3 regions of the Paracoccus simplex genome follow, and region 2 is predicted to be linked to each of the others. Evidence: riboswitches for the same ligand, from Rfam matches in the RefSeq annotation. Region 2 holds a riboswitch; each other region holds the start of a gene.
The links. Region 2 has a riboswitch for thiamine pyrophosphate ahead of ACFOMP_RS16380 (TenA family protein). Riboswitches for the same ligand answer to the same signal wherever they lie in the genome.
Positions count from the first base shown of each region.

Region 1 (4,142 bases), on a different contig from region 2:
GGGTAAAAGCGCGGCAATCTCATCCCAGCACCGCCATGCCGAAAAGGGGGGTCGAGGGCGCGGCCATGTCGCGGGCCTCGATCGGGTTGGCGCCATGCGCCAGTTGCCCGGCCTCGATCGCCAGGGCCATGGCCCGGGCCATGGCCACCGGATCGCCGGCCTTGGCGACGGCGGTGTTCAGCAGCACCGCGTCATAGCCCAGCTCCATCGCCTGCGCCGCGTGGCTGGGCAGGCCGATGCCGGCATCCACCACCAGCGGCACATCGGGGAAATGCGCCCTGAGGCTGCGAAGGCCATAGGGGTTGTTCAGCCCCCGGCCCGAGCCGATGGGCGCGCCCCAGGGCATCAGCACCGCGCAGCCCGCATCCAGCAGCCGGCCGCAGACCGACAGGTCCTCGGTGCAATAGGGAAACACCTGGAAGCCGTCTTCGGACAGCAGCCGCGCCGCCTCGACCAGCGCCATCACGTCGGGGCAGAGCGTGTCGTCGTCGCGGATGACTTCCAGCTTGATCCAGGGGGTCCCGAACAGCTCGCGCGCCATCTGCGCGGTCGTCACCGCCTCGCGCACCGAATGGCAGCCGGCGGTATTGGGCAGGACGGGGACGCCCAGCTCCTTGATAAGCCGGTGGAAATCCTGCCCGGCGCCGCCTTCGCGCCGCAGGCTGACCGTGGCGATGCCGGCGCCCGAGGCGCGGAACGCCTGCGCCATGATGGCGGGCGACGGGTATTGCGCCGTGCCCAGCATCAGCGGGCTTGCGACTTCGGTTCCGTAAAAGACCGGCATTTCAGCCCCCCTGCATCGGCGCCACGACTTCCAGCGCGTCGCCATCCTTCAGCGTGGTTGCGGGCCGGGCGGCGGCGGGCAGGAAGGCGCCGTTCAGCGCCGTCGCCACCTTGGCCGCGCCCAGACCGATCTCGGCCAGCGCGTCCTGCACGGTCGGGCCGGTCAGGTCGCGCGCCGCTCCGTTAAGGGTGATCTTCATCCATGAACTCCGGTTTCCGGCCCTCGATAAGGTAGTCGGCGGCCATGCGGGCCACGGCGGGGGCCAGAAGATAGCCGTGGCGGTAAAGGCCGTTTGCGTAAAGCGTGTCGCCGCGCCGGCGCAGGCGGGGCAGGTTGTCGGGAAAGGCCGGTCGCGCATCCGAGCCGAGCTCCAGGATCTCGGCCTCGGCAAAGCCGGGATGCAGGGCATAGGCGGCAGAGAGCATCTCGACCGCCGAGCGGGCGGTGACGCGATACTTGCCGCCCGTCTCCAGCATGGTGGCGCCGATCATGTAGACGCCATCCCCTCGCGGAACAAGATATAGGGGGATGCGCGGATGCAGCAGGCGGATGGTGCGGGTCAGCGTCACCTCGGGGCAGCGGATCACCAGCATCTCGCCGCGCACGCCGCGCAGGTCGGGAAGCTGGTCGCGGGCGGCCAGGCCGCGGGCATCGACCACCATGCCGGCGGGCGTGCCCTCGGTTTCGATGCGGATGCCCTGCGCCTCGAGCCGGTCGCGCAGGGCCAGCAGCGCGGCGCGCGGGTTCAGATGCGCCTCGGTGGCGAAATGCAGCCCGCGCGGGAAGCGGCCGGCCAGTTCCGGCTCGAGCGTCGCGATGTCGTCGCCGCTCACCGGCCGATGCGTCTGGGTCAGGCGGGCGAAGCGGTCGAGTTCCGCCCGATCGCGCGACGGCGCCAGCACCAGCGTGCCGCGGCGGATGACCTCGGCGCCCTGCGCCTGCCACCAATCGGCGGCGTCGAGGCCGAGCCGCAGCACCACCGGTTCGGCGCTTTCGGCCTCGCAATAGGGCGCCAGCATGCCGCCGGCGCGCCAGCTGCAGGCCTGCGAGCCGGGTTTGCCGGCCGGGTCGATGATCCGGGGCAGGGTGCCGCGCGCCGCCAGTTCGGTGGCGATACACAGCCCCATCACCCCGGCGCCCAGAATGGTGATCGCAGTCATGTCCGTCTCCAGAGCGCGTGGAAATGATGCACCGGGCCATGGCCCAGCCCCACCGACAGCTCATCGGCGGCGGCGATGGCGCCTTGCAGCCAGCCATGGGCGCGGGTCACGGCATCGGGCACCGTCATGCCCTGCGCCAGCCCCGCCGCGATGGCCGAGGACAGCGAGCAGCCGGTGCCGTGGGTGTTGTGGGTCTGCTGGCGCGGCGCGGTCAGGACCAGCGGCTGCGGCCCGACCAGCAGGTCGGTGCAGGTATCCTCGGTCGCGTGGCCGCCCTTCATCAGCACATGGGCCGCACCGAGGGCGCGGAGCGCCTCGCCCTGCCGGCGCATCGCTTCGGGCGTCGCGGCGGGATCGCGCCCCAGAAGCTGCGCCGCCTCGGGCAGGTTCGGGGTCAGCACCGTCGCCAGCGGGATCAGCTGCTCGCGCAGCGCCGCGACCGCTGCCTCGGCCAAGAGCGCGTCGCCGGATTTCGCCACCATCACCGGGTCCAGCACCACCGGCACCGGGTTGTCGGCCAGCAGCGCCGCCAGCCGGTCGGCGACGACTGTGATCACATCCGCGCCGCCGACCATGCCGATCTTGACGGCGCGCACCTCGAGATCGCCGAAAACCGCGTCGATCTGCGCCGCGACCATGGCGGGGCTGACCGCCTCGACCGCCGCGACGGTGCGGGTGTTCTGCGCGGTGATCGCTGTGATCACAGAGGCGCCATAGACGCCGAGGGCCGAGAAGCTTTTCAGGTCGGCCTGGATTCCGGCGCCGCCGCCGCTGTCCGAGCCGGCGATGGTCAGCGCGATGGGATAGGGCTGCAATCCCGACATGGCCCGCCTTTCATGCGCCGGGCTGCCGGGCGTCGGGAAAGGGGACGGGTGGCGGCCGATGCACGGGTTCTGCCGCGACACTCTACCCTTCCCTCCGCCGGCATGACCCGGATCAGGTTCGATGGGTCGGTGCCCGGCACCTCTCAGCCCCGTCGCGGGACTCCCCAAGTGTATAAGTCGTGCGCGGGACACTAGGCCTTGGCCGCCGGCTTTGCAAGGGCCGGTTCCGGTCGGCCGGTTCCAGTCGGCGGGTCAGTCGCGGCCGAACAGGTCGCGGGTGTAAACCTTGTCCCGCACGTCGGCCAGCTCGGGCGACTGGCGGTTGGCGATGATCAGGTCGGCCCGGGCCTTGAAGGCGTCCAGGTCGCGCACCACCGGGCTGTTGAAGAAATCCTCGCCGGTCAGCACGGGTTCGTAGACGATGCAGGGGATGCCCCTGGCCTTGATCCGCTTCATGATGCCCTGGATCGAGCTGTCGCGGTAATTGTCGGAACCCGCCTTCATCACCAGCCGATAGACGCCGACCAGCCGGGGCTTGCGGGCGATGATCTGCTCGGCGATGAAATCCTTGCGGGTGCGGTTGCTGTCCACCACCGCCGCGATCAGGCTTTGCGGCACCTGGTCGTAATTGGCCAGCAATTGCTTGGTGTCCTTGGGCAGGCAGTAGCCGCCATAGCCGAAGCTGGGATTGTTGTAATGGTCGCCGATGCGCGGGTCGAGGCCGACGCCCTCGATGATCTCGCGCGGGTCGAGACCGCGCGCCACGGCATAGCTGTCCAGCTCGTTGAAATAGGCGACGCGCATGGCAAGGTAGGTGTTCGAGAACAGCTTGATCGCCTCGGCCTCGGTCGAGCCGGTGAACAGCACCGGCATGTCCTTGCGGATCGCGCCCTCGGCCAGCAGCTCGGCCAGCCGCTGCGCCGCCGGGCCGTGGTCGCCGACCACGATGCGCGAGGGATGCAGGTTGTCGTAAAGCGCCCGCCCCTCGCGCAGGAATTCGGGCGAGAACAGGATGCCCGCATGGCCGGTCTCGTCCCGCATGCGCTGGGTGAAGCCCACCGGCACGGTGGACTTGACGACGATGGTGGCTTGCGGCGCGTGGCGGCGGGCCAGTGCGATCACGCTTTCGACGCTGGAAGTGTCGAAGCGGTTCGAGCGCGAATCGTAATTCGTCGGCGTGGCGATGATGACGAATTCCGCCCCCGCCAGCGCCTCGGCCGCGTCGTCGGTCGCGCGCAGCTTCAGCGGTTTCCCGGCCAGCCAGGCCGAGATGTCGGCATCCTCGATGGGCGAGCGGCCCCCGTTCACCTGGGCCACCCGGGCGGCGTCCACATCCAGCGCCATGACCTGGTGATGCTGCGCCAGCAGCACGGC
Region 1 covers NZ_JBHRXE010000063.1:43,532-47,673, forward strand. The annotation lists gene ACFOMP_RS18905 (thiamine phosphate synthase) at 1-23, opposite strand, end outside; gene ACFOMP_RS18910 (thiazole synthase) at 20-784, opposite strand; gene thiS (sulfur carrier protein ThiS) at 786-983, opposite strand; gene ACFOMP_RS18920 (FAD-dependent oxidoreductase) at 967-1,944, opposite strand; gene thiD (bifunctional hydroxymethylpyrimidine kinase/phosphomethylpyrimidine kinase) at 1,941-2,768, opposite strand; TPP riboswitch at 2,841-2,945, opposite strand; gene ACFOMP_RS18930 (nucleotide sugar dehydrogenase) at 3,021-4,142, opposite strand, start outside.
Region 1: linked by a shared signal. The riboswitch ahead of thiD (bifunctional hydroxymethylpyrimidine kinase/phosphomethylpyrimidine kinase) and the one ahead of ACFOMP_RS16380 (TenA family protein) in region 2 are both predicted to bind thiamine pyrophosphate.

Region 2 (4,142 bases):
GCCGGCATCCCGGCCCGGGTGCGGCGCAGCCATCCCGCCCGCGACTCGGCAAAGGCGCGGCCGTCGGAAAGGCTGGCGCGGCTGGGCAGGGTCAGCACCACCTCGCCGCCCGCCCGCGCCACGCGCAGCGTCATGCGCCGCGCCCGGGCCGAGCGCCGCAGCGTCACCGGGATGTCGCCTCCGACCAGAATCCTGTCCATCTTGTCCCGCATCTTGCGACGGCCTGCCTGTTGCTCCATCTTTCCCCTGCACCGCCACCCGCCCGCAAGGGGAAAAGGCTTTGACAGCCCCGCCCGGCTATGGCAGGGGACAGCGGATTTACCTGAACGCGGCAGAAAAAGAGAATACCATGCCCAAAGAGGAATGGGGCACGAAACGCCTTTGCCCCCATTGCGCCACACGCTTCTACGACTTGAGAAACGACCCGATGACCTGCCCGGCCTGCGGCGCGGAATTCACCGTGGAAAGCCTGACCAACGGCCGGTCGCGCTCGCTGATCTCGGAAAAGACCGCGGCGCGGAACGAGGATCAGAACGAACTGGTCGATGACGACGATCTGGACGATGACGCCGATACCGGCGATCTGGACGATGATCTGCTGGACGATGACGACGATGACGGCGACGTGTCGCTGGACGATATCGCCGACGTGCCGGACAGCGACGAGGAATAATCCTCGCCAATGCGACAGCGGCCCCGGACGGCATCCGCCGGACCGGGGCTTTTCCTTGGCTCGGGGGCGCCATGCGGATCATCGACAGGCAGGCCATGCGTGCCATCCTGCTGACGCCCGATGACCGGGTGCTGCTGATGCGGGTGGATTACGGCAGCGGCGACTGGTGGATCACCCCCGGCGGCGGCACCGAGCCGGGTGAGACCGCCGAGGTGAGCTTGCGCCGCGAGCTGATGGAGGAGTTGGGCTTCGCCCTGCCCGCCCCCGGCCCGCTGGTCTGGCGCCGCCAGGTGACGATGACGCTGGGCCAGCGCCGCTGGCGGCAGTCCGAGGATTACTTCCTGATCGAGACCGCCGCCTTTCGCCCCGCCGTCCAGGCCGCGCCCGAGGCCGGCAGGATCCGCGAGTTCCGCTGGTGGCGCCTGTCCGAACTGCGGCACAGCGCCGAGCGCATCGCGCCGGCGGCGCTGCGGCGCATCGTGCTGGACTATCGGGAAAACGGGCCGCCGGCTGGCCCGCTTCCGGTCGAGATCGTCGGGGATTGACGGCTAGGGCTGATAGGCCGCGTCGAAGAACTCCACCTCCAGCCGCACCGCGCGGCGGAAGAAATCGCGGGCCTGCCCGGCCGCGGCGGGGTCGGTGCGATCCAGTTCGGCCTGCAGGAAAGCGACGAAATCCCGGAAGAAGGGATTATCGTGCAGGGTGATCCATTCGGCATGGACGAAGTTCTCGGGCAGCGGCTGCGGCGCCCGGCGCGCCCAGTCGAGATAGAGCCCCTCGGCCACCGCCAGCACCGCCAGCACGGCGGGATAGGCGCGCGTCGCCGCCGCCTCGCGCATCAGCGCCTGGAAACCGGCGGTGGGCGGCTTGTCGGGAATGGCGGCCCGCTGCGTCTCGCTGACGCCGAGCGCCGCGAAGGCGCGCAGGAAATAGTCGTTCTCCTCGCCCGAGACCATGCCGGCGAAGCGGCCGAAGCGCAGCCGCGATTCGAAACGGTCGGCCGAGGCGATGGCCGCACCCAGAAGCGTCAGGAAGGCGTCGAGGAAACGGTGGTCCTGAACCAGATAAGCCGCCATCGTCGCATCGGCGATGCTGCCGTCGCACAGGTCGGTCACGAAGCGGTGGCCGGTGGCCGCCGTCCAGTCGGCGGCGCATTCGCGGCGCAGGATTTCAGAGAAACGTTCGGACATGCTGTCCTCCTGTCATGGGGCGAGACCGGCTTTCCGTCATGGCCTCGCGGGTGAGGCCGGCCAGGGAGAGGCATGGGGCAGACAGGTCCATACCATCCCTTCGCCGGCATGATCCGGATCAGGTTCTAAGGGTCACCGCGCCGCTTGTGCCTGCAGTCTCTCAGCCCCTTGCCGGGACTCCCCTTGGTCGGGCGCGACCCTAGCCGCGCCGGCCGGCGCTGTCACGCCCCTGACATGCCCGTGGTCCACAGGATCGTGAGCGCGCCTTGCCGCGTCCGCCCGCCTTGCGCCGGCATTCCGGCTTGCAGCGGCGGGCGATCTGTTATCTCGTTGCAGCATGACGCGCCGGCCGGCGCCGAACCAGGACCGGAGACAATGACCACAGGCGATATGCCGGACCGACAACGCAGGACCGAATTCGCAGAGCAGCAGACGCAGCGCGGCGAACATGCCAGGCAGACCGGGTTGCGGCTGCATCGCCCGCCCCTGGTGACCAATATCTCGGCCGCGCGCTGGCTGCTGCTGGCCATCGTCGCGGCCTCGATCTATTTCTTCCACGGCTTCCTGGTGCCGGTGCTGGCGGCGATGGTGATCGCGCTGGCCAGTTGGCCGCTGCGCAACCGCGCCGCCTTCCGGTTGAACCTGGGCCGTACCGGAGCCGCGGCGCTGCTGGTGCTGGTGCTGGTCTGTTTCCTGGTGGTGCCGCTGACCCTGGCGCTGGTCTATGCCTTCCGCGAATTGCGGGACTGGATCAACTGGGCGATCCTGGTCAACAGCGCCGGGGCGCCCACGCCGGCCTGGATGGTCGATCTGCCGCAGATCGGCGACTGGCTGAACGAGAACTGGCAGACCTATATCGGCCGGCCCGGCGGGATCAGCGAGATCGTGCAACTGGTCAGCGGCTCGAATATCGGCGCGATCTATCGCGGCGCGGTGACGGCGGGCTCGCTGGCCTTCCATCTGGCGCTGACGCTGCTGTTCATGCTGATCACGCTGTTCGTGCTTTACCGCGACGGCGACCGGATCGTCGCGCAGGTGGACCGCGTCGGCCGACGCATCCTGCCGGACCGCTGGAGCCGGCTGTCGCGGGTGGTTCCGGCCACCATCAGCTCGACCGTGACCGGCATGACGCTGATCGCCATCGGCGAGGGGGTGGTGCTGGGTCTGGCCTATTGGCTGGCCGGCGTGCCCTCGCCGGTGACCTTCGGGGTCATCACTGGCTTCATGGCGCTGATCCCCGGCGGCGCGCCGCTCAGCTTCACGCTGGTTTCGATCTACCTGGCCGCCAGCGGCTCGCCGGTCGAGGGCGCGGCGCTGTTCATCTGGGGCACCTGCGAGCTGTTCGTCGTCGACAAGACCATCCGTCCGGTTCTGGTCGGCGGGCCGGTGAAACTGCCCTTCCTGCCGACCTTCTTCGGGCTGATCGGCGGGGTGAAGACCTTGGGCATCGTCGGCCTGTTCGTCGGACCGGTGCTGATGGCGCTGCTGGTCTCGATCTGGCGGGAATGGCAGCGCGAGATCGCCGAGGACGAGACGCGCCGCAACAGCCTGCTGGCCGAACCCGACTGAACCCGACTGAACCCGGTCCGGACCGTTGCGGCATGAAAAAGGCGGGGCGCCCAGAAGGCGCCCCGCCGTTTCTTTCGTCGTCGGCCGCGGTTCAGTCCGCCGGCGCCGGCGCCGGCGGCACCACCGATTCCTCTTGCGGTGGGCTCGCCAGGGTTTCGGGCAGCGGCGTCAGCGTCACCCCCGCATTCGAGCCGAGCGGCTGGCCCTCGCGATTGGTCTCGGTCGGCGCGGGCGTCTCGCCCGGCTGCAACGCGCCCTCGGTCTCGGCCGCAGGGTCCTCGGCCCCGGTCTCGGTCCCGGTCTCGGCCCCGGTCTCGGCTCCGGCCTTGGGGGCCGGCGCCGGCACCGGGTTGGCACGCTCGGACCCGTCATTGCGCAGATAGTCGAAGAACTCGCCTTGCGGCTGGATCACCAGCGAACTGTTCTCGCCCCGCAGCGCCCGTTCATAGGAGGTCATCGAGCGGGTGAAGGCGAAGAACTCGGGATCGCGGCCGAAGGCATCGGCATAGATGGCGTTGCGGCGGGCATCGGCCTCGCCCCGCACCACTTCGGCGCGCTTCCTTGCCTCCGAGGTCAGCTCGACCACGGTGCGGTCGGCGGCGGCCCGGACGCGCTGCGCGGCCTCGCCGCCGCGGGCGATCTCGTCGGCGGCCTCGCGCTCGCGTTCGGCCCGCATCCGCGCATAGGTCGCGGTCAGGTTCTGTTCGGGC
Region 2 covers NZ_JBHRXE010000047.1:71,601-75,742, reverse strand. The annotation lists gene ACFOMP_RS16395 (M48 family metallopeptidase) at 1-200, opposite strand, end outside; gene ACFOMP_RS16390 (FYDLN acid domain-containing protein) at 350-673, shown strand; gene ACFOMP_RS16385 (NUDIX hydrolase) at 745-1,218, shown strand; gene ACFOMP_RS16380 (TenA family protein) at 1,222-1,863, opposite strand; TPP riboswitch at 1,942-2,057, opposite strand; gene ACFOMP_RS16375 (AI-2E family transporter) at 2,239-3,432, shown strand; gene ACFOMP_RS16370 (SPFH domain-containing protein) at 3,524-4,142, opposite strand, start outside.

Region 3 (4,142 bases), on a different contig from region 2:
GCCAACCTGGACAAGGCCCTGGCCGACGTGACCGCGGCCACCGATTCCATCGCCTCGGCGGCGGCGGACATCTCGGCCTTCGGCGAGCGACTGGACGGGCTTTCCGCGGCGGCCGAGACGACGCTGGGCAATGCCGACAGCGCGCTGGCCAAGTTTGACGAGACCGCCGGCAAGGCCGACCGGGCGCTGGATTCCGGCACCGCGACGCTGGACGAGGTGCGCGCCTATGTCTCGGGCGACCTGCGCAGCCTGACGCAGCGCCTGGACCAGACCGCCACCACGCTGCAGACCGACCTGGCGCGGCTGAGCGCGCGCGCGGACAAAAGCCTCGACAGCCTCGACGCGGCGCTGGCGGTGGGAAACCGCACGCTCGCCTCGGCCGAGCGCGCCTTCGACAGCGCCGACCGGGTGATGAACAGCAATGTCGAGCCGGTGGTGGCCGACCTGCGCGCCACCCTGGCCAAGGCGAACGAGGCCATCGACCGCGTGGTCGCCGACCTGCCCGAGATCACCGAGCGGCTGCGCGATGCCGCCGGCAGCGCCGAGGCCGCCTTCGCCAGCCTGCGCGGGATGCTGGACAGCACCCGCGGCCCGGTGCAGGCTTTCACCCGCGAGGGACTGCCGCAATTCACCCGCATGGCCAGCGATCTGCGCGGGCTGGTGGGCAACGTGAACGAGCTGGTCTCGGCGCTGAGGCGCAACCCGTCGCAAGTCTTCTCGGGGCCGCGGGTTCCCGAGTTCCGCCGTTAAGGAGCCGCCATGCGTCTGACCGCCGCCCTTCTCGCCCTGACCCTGACCCTGCCGGGCTGCGCCGCGCTGAAGGCGCTGGAGGGCGAGCCCGACCGCGACGTGTTCGAGCTGCGCCCGCCTTCCGAGGCGCCGCGAAGCTGCGGCCGCGGCCGGCTGGCCGAACTGGTGATCGAGCCCCCCAAGGCGCGCGGCACGTTGGACACCGACCGCATCATGATCCGCCCGAACCAGTTGCAGACGCAATACCTGCCCGATGCGCGCTGGGGCGACACGGTGCCGGTGGCCCTGCAGACCCTGCTGGTGCGCGCCTTCGGCAGCTATGACGCCTTCACCCATGTCGGCCGCGCGCCGCTGGGCACGGCGGGGGATTACGCGCTGATCTCCGAGGTGCAGGATTTCAACGCCGAGGTTTCGGGCAAGGGCGCGGTGATCAGGCTGACCGTGGACGCGCAGATGGTGCGCGAGATGGATGCCAGCGTGGTCGCGCGCGGCCATTTCGCGGCCACGGCCGACGCGCCGAGCACGAAAACCGACGACCTGATCCCGGCCTTCGACGCGGCGGGCCAGCAGTTGGTGGCGCAGATGACCGACTGGGGCCTGCGCGCGGTGGGCGTCAATCCCGCCCGCTGCCGCTGAGGTTTTCCGCCGGCCCGGCCGCGCCGGCGCGGTTTCGGCAGCCGAAGCCCGGCCGCCCCTTCACCGGCGATTGACAAGCCGGGCGACAAGTGGGCATTCTCCGGCTCTCACCTGGGGGGCCCCGACAAGGGGCTGAGATACTGCTGGGCCGCAAGGCAGCGCAGGGACCCGTCGAACCTGATCCAGTTCATACTGGCGTAGGGATGGTGCGGATGCCCTTGCGGCCGGCTATCGGTCCGGCGGGTATTCTTCCCCCTTCCAGTCCGTGCTGGGTCTCCATGCTAGCGAAAGCGAGGAGCCTGACATGACCACTACCCCGACCGTGACCACCGGACCGCTGCCCGCCTCGACCAAGGTCTTCCGACCGGGCGAGATCCATTCCGACATCCGCGTGCCGATGCGCCAGATCGCGCTGCATCCCAGCGCCGGCGAGCCGCCGGTGACGGTCTATGATTCCTCGGGGCCCTATACCGATCCCGGCGCCGAGATCGCCATCGAGCGCGGCCTGCCCCGCCCGCGCGACAGCTGGATCATGGCGCGCGGCGACGTGGAATCCTATGACGGGCGGCATGTGAAACCCGAGGATAACGGCTTCGTTTCCGGCGACCGGCTGACGCCTGAATTTCCCATCCGCCACCGCCCGCTGCGGGCGCAGGGCGACCGGGCCGTCACCCAGCTTGCCTATGCCCGCGCCGGCATCGTCACCCCCGAGATGGAATTCGTGGCGATCCGCGAGAATCTGGGCCGCAAGGCGATCCGTGAGAAGCTGGCGCGCGACGGCGAGAGCTTCGGCGCCGCCGTGCCGGATTTCGTGACCCCCGAATTCGTCCGCGACGAGGTGGCGTGCGGCCGGGCGATCATCCCGGCCAACATCAACCACCCCGAACTGGAGCCGATGGCGATCGGCCGCAACTTCCTGGTCAAGATCAACGCCAATATCGGCAATTCCGCCGTCACCTCCTCGATGGCCGAGGAGGTGGAAAAGATGGTCTGGGCGATCCGCTGGGGCGCCGACACGGTGATGGATCTGTCGACCGGGCGCAACATCCACAACATCCGCGAATGGATCATCCGCAACAGCCCGGTGCCCATCGGCACGGTGCCGCTCTATCAGGCGCTGGAGAAGGTCGGCGGCATGGCCGAGGAGCTGAGCTGGGAAGTCTTCCGCGACACGCTGATCGAACAGGCCGAACAGGGCGTGGATTATTTCACCATCCATGCCGGGCTGAGGCTGCCCCATATCCCGCTGACCGTGGACCGGGTCACCGGCATCGTCTCGCGCGGCGGCTCGATCATGGCGAAATGGTGCCTGCACCATCACCGCGAAAGTTTCCTCTATGAGCATTTCGAGGAGATCTGCGACATCTGCCGCGCCTATGACGTGTCCTTCAGCCTGGGCGACGGGCTGCGGCCGGGCTCGATCGCCGATGCCAACGACGCCGCGCAATTCGCCGAACTGGAGACGCTGGGCGAACTGACGCGCATCGCCTGGGCCCGCGATTGCCAGGTGATGATCGAGGGGCCCGGCCATGTGCCCATGCACAAGATCAAGGAGAACATGGACAAGCAGCTGGCCATCTGCGGCGAGGCGCCCTTCTACACGCTCGGGCCGCTGACCACCGACATCGCGCCGGGCTATGACCATATCACCAGCGGCATCGGCGCGGCGATGATCGGCTGGTTCGGCACGGCGATGCTGTGCTACGTCACCCCCAAGGAGCATCTGGGCCTGCCGGATCGCGACGACGTCAAGACCGGCGTCATCACCTACAAGATCGCCGCCCATGCCGCCGATCTGGCCAAGGGCCATCCGGCGGCCAGAACCCGGGACGACGCCCTGTCGCGGGCCCGCTTCGAGTTCCGCTGGGAGGACCAGTTCAACCTGTCTTTGGACCCCGATACCGCGCGCGCCTTCCACGACCAGACCCTGCCGAAGGAGGCGCACAAGCTGGCGCATTTCTGTTCGATGTGCGGGCCGAAATTCTGCTCGATGCGGATTTCCCACGACATCCGCGCCGAGGCGCAGAAAGAGGGCATGGCCGCCATGGCGCGCAAATACCGCGAGGGCGGCGATCTCTACATCCCCGCCCCGCAGGAGGCGTAACGGGCGCGGCCCCCAGAGGGCGGGGCGATGCCGAGCCTTTACAGGCGCGGCGCCCCGCCCTATCTCTGCCCGATCATGGCCACGAAATCCGACCCGAACTACAAGATCATCGCCGAGAACCGCCGGGCGCGCTTCGATTACTTCATCGAAAGCGATCTCGAGGTCGGCATCGTGCTGACCGGCTCCGAGGTGAAAAGCCTGCGCACCGGCCAGTCGAACATCGCCGAAAGCTATGCCTCGGTCGAGAATGGCGAATTGTGGCTGATCAATTCCCACATCGCCGCCTACAAGCAGGCCGGCGTCTTCGGTCACGAGGAACGCCGGCACCGCAAGCTGCTGGTCTCGCGCAAGGAACTGGCCCGGCTCTGGCAGGCGGTGGGGCGCGAGGGCATGACGCTGGTGCCGCTGGTGATGTATTTCAACGACCGCGGCATGGTGAAGCTGAAGATCGGCGTCGCCAAGGGCAAGAAGGTCGCCGACAAGCGCGAAACCGCCGCCAAGCGCGACTGGAACCGCCAGAAACAGCGCCTGCTGAAGCAGGGCTGACACGGCGCGGCCCGGGCCGGATTCGGGTATTTGGAAAACGGTGAAAGACGGGCGGGGCCGCGGGCGGGCGGGCCCGGTCGCATGCGTTTTCGGGAAACGAAGAAGC
Region 3 covers NZ_JBHRXE010000037.1:164,800-168,941, forward strand. The annotation lists gene ACFOMP_RS13585 (MlaD family protein) at 1-750, shown strand, start outside; gene ACFOMP_RS13590 (ABC-type transport auxiliary lipoprotein family protein) at 760-1,386, shown strand; TPP riboswitch at 1,489-1,608, shown strand; gene thiC (phosphomethylpyrimidine synthase ThiC) at 1,691-3,490, shown strand; gene smpB (SsrA-binding protein SmpB) at 3,566-4,036, shown strand.
Region 3: linked by a shared signal. The riboswitch ahead of thiC (phosphomethylpyrimidine synthase ThiC) and the one ahead of ACFOMP_RS16380 (TenA family protein) in region 2 are both predicted to bind thiamine pyrophosphate.